2 regions of the Brevibacillus borstelensis genome follow, and region 1 is predicted to be linked to the other one. Evidence: riboswitches for the same ligand, from Rfam matches in the RefSeq annotation. Region 1 holds a riboswitch; the other holds the start of a gene.
The links. Region 1 has a riboswitch for glycine ahead of V5G20_RS19650 (alanine/glycine:cation symporter family protein). Riboswitches for the same ligand answer to the same signal wherever they lie in the genome.
Positions count from the first base shown of each region.

Region 2: it holds a riboswitch for glycine, as region 1 does, so the genes downstream of both, glyA (serine hydroxymethyltransferase) here and V5G20_RS19650 (alanine/glycine:cation symporter family protein) in region 1, are expected to answer to the same signal.

Region 1 is NZ_CP144922.1:4,075,675-4,081,463, reverse strand. Features, by position in the region: gene V5G20_RS19660 (MFS transporter) at 1-710, opposite strand, end outside; gene V5G20_RS19655 (TrmB family transcriptional regulator) at 803-1,561, opposite strand; gene V5G20_RS19650 (alanine/glycine:cation symporter family protein) at 1,760-3,115, opposite strand; glycine riboswitch at 3,406-3,515, opposite strand; gene V5G20_RS19645 (electron transfer flavoprotein subunit beta/FixA family protein) at 3,844-4,674, shown strand; gene V5G20_RS19640 (electron transfer flavoprotein subunit alpha/FixB family protein) at 4,671-5,702, shown strand; gene V5G20_RS19635 (FAD-dependent oxidoreductase) at 5,686-5,789, shown strand, end outside.
Region 2 is NZ_CP144922.1:1,955,089-1,960,877, reverse strand. Features, by position in the region: gene V5G20_RS08925 (MFS transporter) at 1-967, shown strand, start outside; gene codY (GTP-sensing pleiotropic transcriptional regulator CodY) at 1,158-1,940, opposite strand; gene glyA (serine hydroxymethyltransferase) at 2,196-3,437, opposite strand; glycine riboswitch at 3,598-3,703, opposite strand; gene yjcZ (sporulation protein YjcZ) at 3,901-3,999, shown strand; gene V5G20_RS08905 (sporulation protein) at 4,200-4,976, opposite strand; gene V5G20_RS08900 (hypothetical protein) at 5,101-5,580, opposite strand; gene V5G20_RS08895 (YtrH family sporulation protein) at 5,577-5,789, opposite strand, start outside.

The sequences.
Region 1 (5,789 bases):
AGCCAGGCTCCTTCCAACTGCATCGTTTCCTGCAAAAAGGGAGTAAAGTACGCATACAGCGTCAAATGGCCGGTCAGCATCAGCATCGTAATCAACTGGGCGCTGACGATCTTCTCGCTTTTCAATGAAGCGAGCTGTTGCCGCAGCGGTATCGCCGGAGGCGTTTGAACATTGGGCAGCATAATGCTGAGGCAGAGCATCGCCACAAGGCTAAGTCCGGCGATGAGCCAAAACGGAGCACGCCAGCCAAATGCGTTGCCGAGTGTCATTCCCATCGGGACACCGAGCACCAAAGAGCCGCTGATCCCCATGAAGATGATGCCCAATGCCCGGCCCCGGTAGGCAGGCTCGACGATTTGCGTGGCGATTGAAATGGACAAGACGGTCAGCAGGGCCCCGCAGGAGGCGGAAAGAATCCGGGCGATGAGCAGGACCGAGTACACCGGACTGAGCGCGGCTAGCACATTGCTCAGAAAAAAGCCGAACAGGGCCAGCAAATAAAGGCGCTTGCGGGCAATTTTTCGTGTGACGTGCATTAGGATTGGCGCTGAAACGGCAAACGACAGGGAAAACACTGTAATCAACTGCCCGGCGGCGCTAAGCGGAATATTCAGGTCTGCGGTGATCAGATTCATCGTCCCGCCGATGATCAGCTCCACCGTCCCGACCACAAAGGTTGCAATAGCAAGAATAAAAACGCGAGGATTCACACAGAAGAGCTCCTTTCTGCACCTGAAAAAGGTTACCACCATGATGGTAACCTTTTTGGTCTGCGCATTCAAGAAAAAAATCATGGATGATGTTAGTAACGGAGCCGGATGAGCATGCGCCGTATCTCTTCGTCTCCAAAAAGCAGGTCGTAATGCTTTTGCGTAATGCGGGCCAATGCTACGTCATGGAAAAAGAAGTCGGCGAAGAATTTGACAAACGGCTGTGCTCTCGTCTGAATAGCTTGCCAGTTGCCGTTTTCTTCTCCGGCAAACATGATCTCCTCCTGATCCGCTACGATGAGCTGGAAGCGTTCCAATCCCTCGTGCTCGTCCGAAGGGATTAAGACGTGGACCCGTTTGAGGTTTGTCTGTATCTCTCCGACCACCAGCGCTTCCACTTCTACGCCTTCCCGTTCCTTTTCCTCGAGGAGAGGGATAAATCCGGCAAAATCGTCATTCCAGGCGGAGATGCGGATGGACTTGACGGCTCGCTGAATCAAGTGCTTGCTTTCAGCGCGTATGGAGGAGTCGACCTTGAGGTTCCAAATCCGGTCATCCCGTACCTGCTTGCTGGCCAAAGAGGTTTTGAGCCGCTCCACGTCGTGCTGAAATTGACTGGTCAGCTTGTCGATCAGGCTGTTTAGCGGCAGAGCGGTATACCATTTCTTTTTATCCGACACAGAATCGAGGACCAGGCCCTTGTCTACCAGACGGGTCAGCACTTCGTAAATTTTCGCTTTGGGAACGCCGGAATGCTTGACGATCATTGTGGCATCCATGGGAGACTCGCTTGCCGCGAGCGTCTCATATACTTTGCTTTCGTAATGGGAAAATCCGAATGTTTCCAACATGACAATGCCCTCCAACCGGTTTGATCCGTGCATAGAAGATATGCCTTCTATTATACACACTTTTTTCCGCAAGTCCGGTAATGTCACGAGGAGGGGGGAGCATCCGCTCCGCAAGTGCGCTCGTCCCGCAAAACGAATCCCGCAGAAATAGGAAAACCCCCTCATTATGAGGGGGAAAATTTTGGGGTGCGAGCATATTTACTGTGACAGCTTCGACTCCAGAGGCCCATTCAAAAAGCGCTTCGTCTCGGCAACGACCACACCGGAGAGTCCGATCAGGCCGATCAGGTTGGGCACTGCCATCAAGCCGTTCATGATGTCGGAGAGCGTCCAGACCAGATCGAGCTTCATCGTTGCTCCGACAGCGACCATGACTACCCAGACGAATCGGTAGTATTTGGCAGAGCCTTTGCCGAACAAATATTCAAAGCATTTCTCGCCGTAATACGCCCACCCGAGGATGGTGGAGTAGGCAAACAGGATGATGGCAACGGCCAGCACGTAGCTGCCGGCTTGACCGAAGACGCTTTGGAAGGCGTAGGTAGTCGCTTCCACGCCAGACATACCGGTGGACCAGGCTCCCGTAGTGACCAAAGCAAGCCCTGTGATCGTACAGACGAGAATCGTATCGATAAACGTTCCTGTCATGGAAACGAGCGCCTGCTTGGCCGGTTCGTCTGTTTTTGCCGCCGCGGCTGCGATCGGTGCGCTGCCCAGACCGGCCTCGTTGGAGAAGACACCCCGGGCAACCCCTTTTTGGATCGCCATGGCTACGGTCGCTCCCAAAAAGCCGCCTGCAGCCGAAGTGCCGTTAAACGCTCCGTGTACAATGTCTGCCAATGCCTGCGGTACTTGCCCCGCATGAAAGAGCACGACAATGATTCCGGCAACGATATAGAAAAGGGCCATAAACGGCACCATGACGCCGGTGACCTGTCCGATCTTTTTTACGCCGCCGAGGATGACAAAGGCGGTAAAGGCAGCCAGCACAATCCCCGTTGCGACCGGAGGGATCGAGAAGTTCAACTGTACCGCTTCAGCGACGGAATGGGACTGGACCATGTTTCCGATCCCGAAGGAAGCCATTGTTCCAAACAAGGCGAACAAAACAGCGAGCCATTTTTGCTTCAACCCTTTCTCCAAATAGTACATCGGTCCGCCGGAAAAAGTGCCGTCAGCCTGCCGGATGCGGTACTTGACAGCGAGAATCGCTTCGGCGTATTTCGTCGCCATCCCGAACAGAGCTGTGATCCACATCCAGAACAGAGCACCCGGTCCGCCGACCGCGACAGCCGTGGCCACCCCGGCGATATTTCCCATCCCGATCGTTGCCGCAAGCGCGGTCATCAGCGCCTGAAAGTGGTTGATGTCCCCAGCCGCTGTTTGCTCCTGCTGCTTCCCAAAAGCGAGGCGCAGCGCATACCACAGCTTTCTGAACTGCAGCCCTCGAAGGCGGATCGTCAGCATTACCCCAGTGCCGACGAGCAGTATCAGCGTAGGCAGTCCCCACACAAATCCATTCACCATTTCCAACCATTGCATAAGCATGTCCATCTCGGTTTCCCCCTTGCTGTTTTTGAAGAGAAAAAGAAAAAACATTTCACCCGAAAATGAAATGTTCTCTGGAGACGGTCGCAGGACGTACAAAATTACGTAAATAAGAATACAAAAAACCGGCGGCAAACCGCATTTGTTGATGGGCGCAGAAAAGTTTAGCAACATGTAAAATGTTCAACCTTCTGCAACACATAAAAAACTTCGTCATACGAAGAACGAATATCTTCGAGAGAACTGACAGCAAAGCTTTTTATCGACAAATTACTAACCGTTTTTGTATAAGTCCAAGCGTCCACTCTGTCCTTTTACCTGAGAGATTATTCGCCGCGGCGAATTTGCTCCTTCGGTGCCCAATCCTCTTTTTGAAAAAAGAGGGAGTCTCTCCAGAGGCTCGTCCCCATGCAGTTTTACTAGTTTCCTAGACCTGAGAGTTTCGGGAAGGTTCCCTTGCCCCTTCGGTAGACATCTGTCTTCTCCTGAATGGTTCATCCGAACGATATGTGATTTATAAATCAATTATAAGGAGCGAAGCGAGCTTGTCAATGGATTGAAAAAAATTGATCGATCCCCCGCTTCTGGCAGTTCTTGGTCTATTCGACAGCGCTGAGCAATACGTTATATCAATGATGAACATGCCGCCCGAAGCGTCGTGTCAAAAAGAGACAACCTGTGCAAGAGCTGCCATCGAAACGATGCCCCGCCGGGCTGCAAGGGGGGAGTTTTTCATGCTGCATATCGTCGCCTGTATCAAACAGGTGCCGGACACGAAGATCATCAAGATGAACCCGAAGACAAATACGATGGACCGTTCCAGCGCGCCTGCCATTTTGAATCCGTACGATGCGCATGCCGTGGAGGAAGCTGTCCGCTTGAAAAAAAGGTACGGGGGAACAGTTTCCGTCCTGACCATGGGGCCTCCGCCCGCTGTCAAAGCGATCCGGAAATGCATCGAGATCGGTGCGGATGAGGGGTACATGATTACCGACCGGGCCTTTGCCGGGGCAGATACGCTGGCCACCAGCTATGCGCTGACGAAAGCCCTCGAAAAAATCGCCAAGGAAAAGCCGATCGACCTGATCATCTGCGGAAAGATGACGATCGACGGGGATACGGGCCAGGTAGGACCGGGCATTGCCAGACGGCTCGACATCCCGCCTTTGACCAGCGTGAAAAAGGTGGTCGAGGTAAACAAGCAGCAAGGCTATGCCCTCGTCCACCGCAAGCTGGAGGACGGCTATGAAGTGATTCAGTCCGCTTTGCCCTGCCTGTTTTCGGTGGAAAAGGAAATCAACGAGGTACCCTATTCGCCGCTGCCCAACATGCTTCGCGCCGCACGCTACCAGCCCGTAATCTGGGCGGTCAGCGATCTGGAGGACGTCGACAGGACACTGCTGGGTCTCAAAGGCTCCCCGACGATTGTGGCCAAGGTCTGGCCTCCGGAAAAGCCAAAAGGCGGCGAAATGCTGGAGGGATCGGCACAGCAGCAGGTTGAGCGATTGATGGAAATTTTGCAGCAGAAACAAGAGCTCTTTGCAGGGAAGGAGGCACGGGCATGAATCTGGACGAGTACAAAGGCGTGTGGGTATTCCTCGAACACCAGGACGGGAAAATCGTGCCTGTCTCCCTGGAGCTTTTGGGAGCGGGGCGAAAGCTGGCAGACAAGCGGAGAGTACCCCTGGCCGGCATACTGATTGGAGAGGGAGTTCGGCAGTTGGCCGCGACCGCGTTTCACTACGGTGCCGATACGGTCTATCTCTACGATGATCCCGTTTTCCGGGATTACCGGACCGAATCGTACATGCGTGCAGTCATTGCTTGCGTAGAAAAGCACAAGCCGGAAACGATCCTGTACGGTGCGACCTCGACGGGCAAGGACCTCGCCAGCGCGGTTGCCACCGATCTGGAGACAGGGCTGACTGCGGATACGACGATGCTCGATGTGGATGAGGCGACAGGGCTTTTGGAAGCGAGCCGGCCCGCATTCGGCGGCAACATCATGGCCACGATTCTCTGCAAAAAGCACCGGCCGCAAATGGCCACGGTGCGGCCGAAGGTCATGAAAGCGCTCCCGATCGACACCAGCCGCAAAGGAGAGCTCATCGAGGAATCCATCCCGTTGCGGGAGGAAGACATTCGGACCAAGGTGCTGAAGATCGTCCGGGAAACGCAGACAAAAATCCGCCTGGACGAGGCTGACATTATCGTCGCAGGGGGCAAGGGGCTCGGCAGCAAGGAAGGCTTTCAGCTCATCCATCGCCTGGCCGAGGCGATCGGAGGCACTGTAGGGGCGAGCCGGGATGCCGTCGAGGCGGGATGGATCGATCACGCCCACCAGGTAGGCCAAACCGGGGTGACAGTCACGCCCAAGCTGTATGTTGCCATTGGCATTTCCGGAGCGATCCAGCATCTGGTCGGCATGCAGAACTCCGGCCTGATCATTGCCATCAACAAAGACCCGCAGGCGCCCATTTTCCAATCCTGTCATTACGGCATTGCCGGGGATGCATTCGAGATCGTTCCGATGCTGATCGACGCGCTCCAGGTGACGGCTGGCAAGGAGGTACAGTATGGCGGAAAAATTTGATGTCATTGTCGTGGGAGCGGGGCCGGCCGGTACGTCCTGCGCGTATACGCTGGCAAAGGCGGGTGTCAACGTCCTGCTCCTCGAGCG
Region 2 (5,789 bases), 2.1 Mb from region 1:
CCTGTTCGGTACCGTCGACGCTTTCTTCTGGCCTGCGAGAAGCAGCGTCCTGCCTTTTGTCGTCTCCCGCGAGCAGCTTGCTCCCGCCAACAGCCTTATGGAAATCGCACAGCAGATCAGCCTTGTCGGCGGTCCGCTCACGGCAGCGCTCTTGATGCGGTTGACCAGCTATCCCGCGACCTTTCTTGTCATGGCAGCCGCCTTTTTCATCGGTACACTGATCATTTCTACCCTTCGTCTGGAGCCGGCAGAGGAAATTGACACCTCACGCCAAACAAAAGAACCCTCCTTTTTCCGGCAGATTTTTGAAGGAATCCTCTTTGCCAAAACCATCCCGGTGCTGATGATCATCTTCGGAACCTCGCTGGTCGTAAACATGATGTTCTCAGGTCCTGTCAACATGGGGCTGCCGCTCCTCGTCAAGCAATTGGGCTGGGACAGCAATGCTTACAGCTCTCTGAGCACTTCTCTCGGAGTCGGCACGATCATTGGCGGAGTCATTACCGGCGCCTGCAATGGCTTTCGCGGACGCTTTCTGCTGCTTCCGTTCTTCCTCGGTCTGATGGGGGCAGGCATCCTTGCCGTTTCCTTTATGCATGTTCTGCCGTTCGGTCTGTCGATGATGCTGCTTGTGGGAATAACGATGGCGATGACCAACATCCCTTTGATCACCTACATTCAGACCATCGTCCCCGCCCACATGTTGGGCAGAGTCATGTCTTTGCTGACAACGATGTCCATCGGACTCGGTCCGGTCAGCTATGCCCTTTGCTCATTCCTGCTTGAAACAAAGATGTTGGAAGCCGGTACGCTGCTTCTCGTCGGCGGAATTGCTGTCGGCTTGCTCGGGATGAGTCTGATCCTGTTTCGCCACTTTAGGGAGGCGGAGCAGCATCCGCTATGGGCTCAGCAAGGTGCCAAAAAGCAGCAGGAGCAAGAAAAACCGCAAACCACGCTGTCTGTTTGACCGGGGCAAGGGAGGCAGGCGCGTTCGGGGCGTTTGGGGCGTTTGGAGCCTTTGGAGCGTTCAGAGCGTTCAAAGCGTTCGGGGCGTTCAGAGCGTTCTGCGCGCCCGGCACACACGCTCCCCTCCTGCCTCTTTCCATCACCTGCAAAAAGAAAAACGCCCGATCCGCATTGGATTGGGCATTTTCGCTTTAGGACGTCTTCCACTTCGCCAATTCGGACGGGAATTTGTCGTTCAATACTTTGATGTAGGTCCCTTTCATCCCGAGAGAACGGGATTCCAGCACACCTGCACTGGCAAGCTTTCTGAGCGCGTTGACGATGACGGAACGGGTCAGTCCGGCCTGATCGGCCAACTGGCTTGCGACGAGCAGGCCTTCTTTGGCATCGAGCTGTTCCATGATTTTTTCGATGGCGATTTGCTCACTGTAGGAAAGGGAGGAAAGCGCGATTTTGGCAAAGGTCTTGTCGCGAACTTCATTTTCAATTTGTTCCGTGCGCTGACGGACAATTTTCATGCCGATTACGGTTGCCCCGATTTCGGCCAGGATCAGATCCTCTGTTTCAAAAGTGCCGTAAGCCCGCAGCAATACGAGGGTACCCAAACGGCTTCCGCCTGCGTTGATCGGAACGATGGTCGTCATCATTTGCGGGAAGAGCGGCAACAGCTCCTCTGGTACCATGCTGTACGGGCTTTGTACCCCCTCATTGGCCAGAGACTGATTGACTTCCAAAAGCTTTTGATTGTAGCCGTATGGCAGCATTGCGCCTGACCGGCCGTCCTGCCCCTGTCCGATGCCAAAATCCTCCCGAACCCCGTTTCCGAGAATCGTCCCGTCTGCCGTCACGATGTAGACGTTCGCGCCAATCACATCAGCCAGCAGCCGAGCCAGATCATGATACCCTACCCCGCTTCCTCCCATCGTCTTTTGCAGCATGACGTTAATCCTTCTAGTTTTCTCCAGTAAATTCATTCCATTTTTTCCTCCTTGCGGTTATGTATAGTCGCAGTATTGTCAGAAAAATCCCGGCTTATACATGCAAATCAAAAAATAGACAATAAAAGAACAGGCCCCTTATGGTTTATGCCATAAAGGACCTGTCCGTTCCACCATTCCCGCAGGAGCCGCTTCCTACTCTTCTGAAACAAACGCCATGTACTGTTCTGCAGAAAGCAATTCGCTTACTTCCGCCGGGTTGCTCAATTTGTAAATCATCGCCAGCCTCCGTCAGCGCAAAACTGAAGCGCGACTGTAAAGCGGATAGGCAGCACATAACTGACTGATCGTATCTCGAACGGACGGATCTCCTTTTCCTTTCAGAACAGCAGCAATCGATCGTCCGATGGTCTTCATTTCCGCTTCTTTCATGCCCCTTGTGGTGGCAGCGGCAGTGCCGATGCGAATCCCGCTGGTGACAAACGGGCTTTCCGGATCAAACGGAATCGTGTTTTTGTTGACAGTGATGCCCGCTTCTTCCAACAGCCGCTCCGCTTCCTTTCCTGTCAGTCCGAAGACGCGAACGTCGAGAAGCAGCAGGTGATTGTCCGTGCCCCCCGAAACCAGTCTCGCTCCTTCTTCGAGCAAGGTCTCGGCGAGAACCTTTGCGTTTTTCACCACTTGCTCCGCGTAGCTCTTGAACTCGGGCTGCAGCGCTTCTTTAAAAGAGACTGCCTTTGCCGCTATGATATGCATCAGCGGCCCGCCCTGAATACCTGGGAATATCGCTTTGTTTACGCCCTTTGCGATCTCCTCGTCATTCGTTAACACAATGCCGCCACGCGGTCCTCTCAGCGTCTTATGCGTGGTACTTGTCACGACGTCAGCATGGGGAACGGGCGAAGGATGCACGCCCGCCGCCACCAAGCCGGCGATATGAGCCATGTCTACCATCAGCTTTGCTCCTGCCTGCTCGGCGATCTCGCGAAAGCGGGCGAAATCAAGCGTCCGCGAATAGGCGCTGCCGCCTGCGATGATGATCTTCGGCTTTTCCCGGCGGGCAATCGCTTCCACTTCGTCATAATCGATCAGGTGATCCTCTTCGCGGACCCCGTATGCCACGACATTAAACCACTTTCCCGAGAGGCTGACCGGACTTCCATGCGTCAGATGGCCACCGTGCGACAGATTCATTCCCATGAAGGTATCTCCCGGCTGCAGCAGCGAAAAGAACACGGCCGTGTTCGCCTGTGCGCCGGAGTGAGGCTGGACATTGGCATAGGCTGCTCCAAACAGCTTCGATACTCGCTCGATCGCCAAGCGTTCGACTACATCCACGTGCTCGCAGCCGCCGTAATACCGCTTTCCGGGATAGCCTTCCGCATACTTGTTGGTCAGAACCGATCCCATGGCGTCCAAAACGTCCTGACTCACAAAGTTTTCCGATGCGATCAACTCCAGCGTCCCGAGCTGGCGCTGGCGTTCCGCTTCGATCGCTTCAAAAATTTCCTTGTCGTGATCCTGCAAGCTCATCGATATTCCTCCCTTGGCTCCCATCTTTCCCGAACGCAAAAAAGGACAAGGGAAAGATAGATAGCACGTAATCTACCTCTCCTCTGTCCTTTTACCTGAGAGTTTAACTCCTGACACGGGAGTCTTCCCCTTGGGTGGCTGTTCGCTCTCTCCAGAGGTGCGTCCAATTGTGGTACCTTGTACCTGAGAGATTCTTTCCCAAGGATTTTTGGGACTTGCTCCTTCGGTGCCGGGCGCTTCGGTCCGGTCTCTCCCACAATCGTCATCCGCTCTATGCAATTACTTCGAATCATACGTCAAGGGATTCAACATTGTCAATAATATTTCGAATAGAATATCAATTGTTCTTGAGAATGATCCAGTCTGCGGCCTGTCGCCCAAAATGGGTAGTCGCCCTAACACCGAAAGGCCCGCCCGTAAATACGATAGCAGGGAACGCATTCAAACAAAGGAGGATGCTTGCATGAGTAGTCTGTTCAAGAGCGGCGGGTTTAACGGTATCGGTCTTATTCTGGTGCTGTTTATTCTGCTCTCGATTGTCGGATGTTCGGAAGATTGTTAGCAAAGATTGCAAACCGTTCGCTTCTTCATGGATGATTGATTGGGCAGACCGTGGGCGAGCTCCCATATCGTTATAAAAACGCGGGAATTGAACTGCACCTCCAAATGTTAGCTGTGCCTAACAAATGGGGTGCCGTTCACACTCCCGCGTGTTTTTGTCAAATGCGTATTGGTTTTTTCAGAGCGTGGCTTGGCCTTTTGCTAGTGAATATTCCGACGGATGATTTCTTCGATCCCTTCGGCAATCGCCGAGACCGGTCGATGCAAATCAGCCTGGGTCAGCCGGAAACGGGCGTAGCGTTCGTCCAGATTGAAGGCTTCCTGAAAGGCTCCCAGAAAACCGCGAGCTCGTTTGTCCATTTCCAGAAGAACCTCCAGTTCTCCCTCCTTCAAATAAAAGACGGCCTCCAGCTCCTCCAGTCGGCTGCGGTAGGGGCCTGTCGGACGGAACTCAAACTCCTGCACAAATGGGTAAGAGCGCCCGAGATGACGATTGTATTCGCAATCCACTTTGAATAATTGAAAGCCGAGAGACTGAATCGCGTCCAGCACTTTTTCCATCAGCGGATGCGGCCGAACCTCGATGAAGTCTGAATCTCCCGGATCGATGGCATTTTTAATGTCCAGTCCGGTACGCAGGTACACAGGCTGCCGTCCCATCGTAAGCGGAGTCTCGTACGGAAGCTGGAAGGAAAACGGAATGACCTTCTTTTCCTTCGGGTTCAGCACGAACCGTTCAGAAAGACGGTACTTGCCGAGCGTGCATTCTTCCTTTACCTTGCGATCATTTGCCTCGCGCTCATAATGCGTGACGACGTACATATAAATTTCGTCCACATCCTGTGCAACATCGCCACCTGTGATGTGGACCTCACCTCTTACCCATTCTCCCGGGATCAACGAATCGTTCTCCAGGCGGGCATCTACTTGGGCAGCCCCGATACCTACGCTTGCCAACAGCTTTTTAAACATTGACATGGACTCATTCTCCCCTTACCAACGCATCGATTGCCTTGCTTTTTCATGCAGTGAGAAGCTTCTGTACCTTTTATACGGCGGGTCGCAATAAAAGTTTCGCTGCCGAAAATAGATTTCCCGATCTTCATATATCCTCGCGTTTTACTTCAGCAGTCACGAACAAGTGGAGAATCCGGCTGATCGCCACCGTTTTGACGCGCACCTCGACCATCGTTCCTTCGATGATGTACTCTCTTCTCCGCAGCATTTCATGGAGCATCTCCTGGACTTCTGCCACCTGCTCGACTTTTTTTCCTTTCAGGGAAGCCAAGTCTTTTTCCAACTGCCTTGTCATTTGCAGTTGAATCGTTTCATGCAGCTTTGAATCCAGGACGGTGACCCGAATCTCATCGATGACCACCTCTTGTTTTCTCCGGGCCACTTTTTCCGACTGCTTCAAGCTCTGATTTTCCTCCATCAGCTTTTCGTTCAGCAGTTCCAGACTGCGCTTGACAAGCATCATCTGCTCCATTTCCCTGCCGTAAATAAACAGCATTCCCGACCCGCCGAGAATGGCGCCTATGAGCAGGAGAGCTACGTAACGCTTCCACAACATAACCTTCATGAACGCACCTGGACCAGCCATTGAATCGAAATCGTCCCCATATGTGCCCCGAGGAAGGCGACAACGATCATGACAAGCTGTTTGAACACAGGCGAAAAATTGCCCGCGAGGATTTTTTCGATCTGCAAAAAGGAGTCAAACGTTCCGCCCAAGGCACCTACAAGGCCCCATATTTTCAATTGGTCAGCCAAATCATGAATGGACCAGAG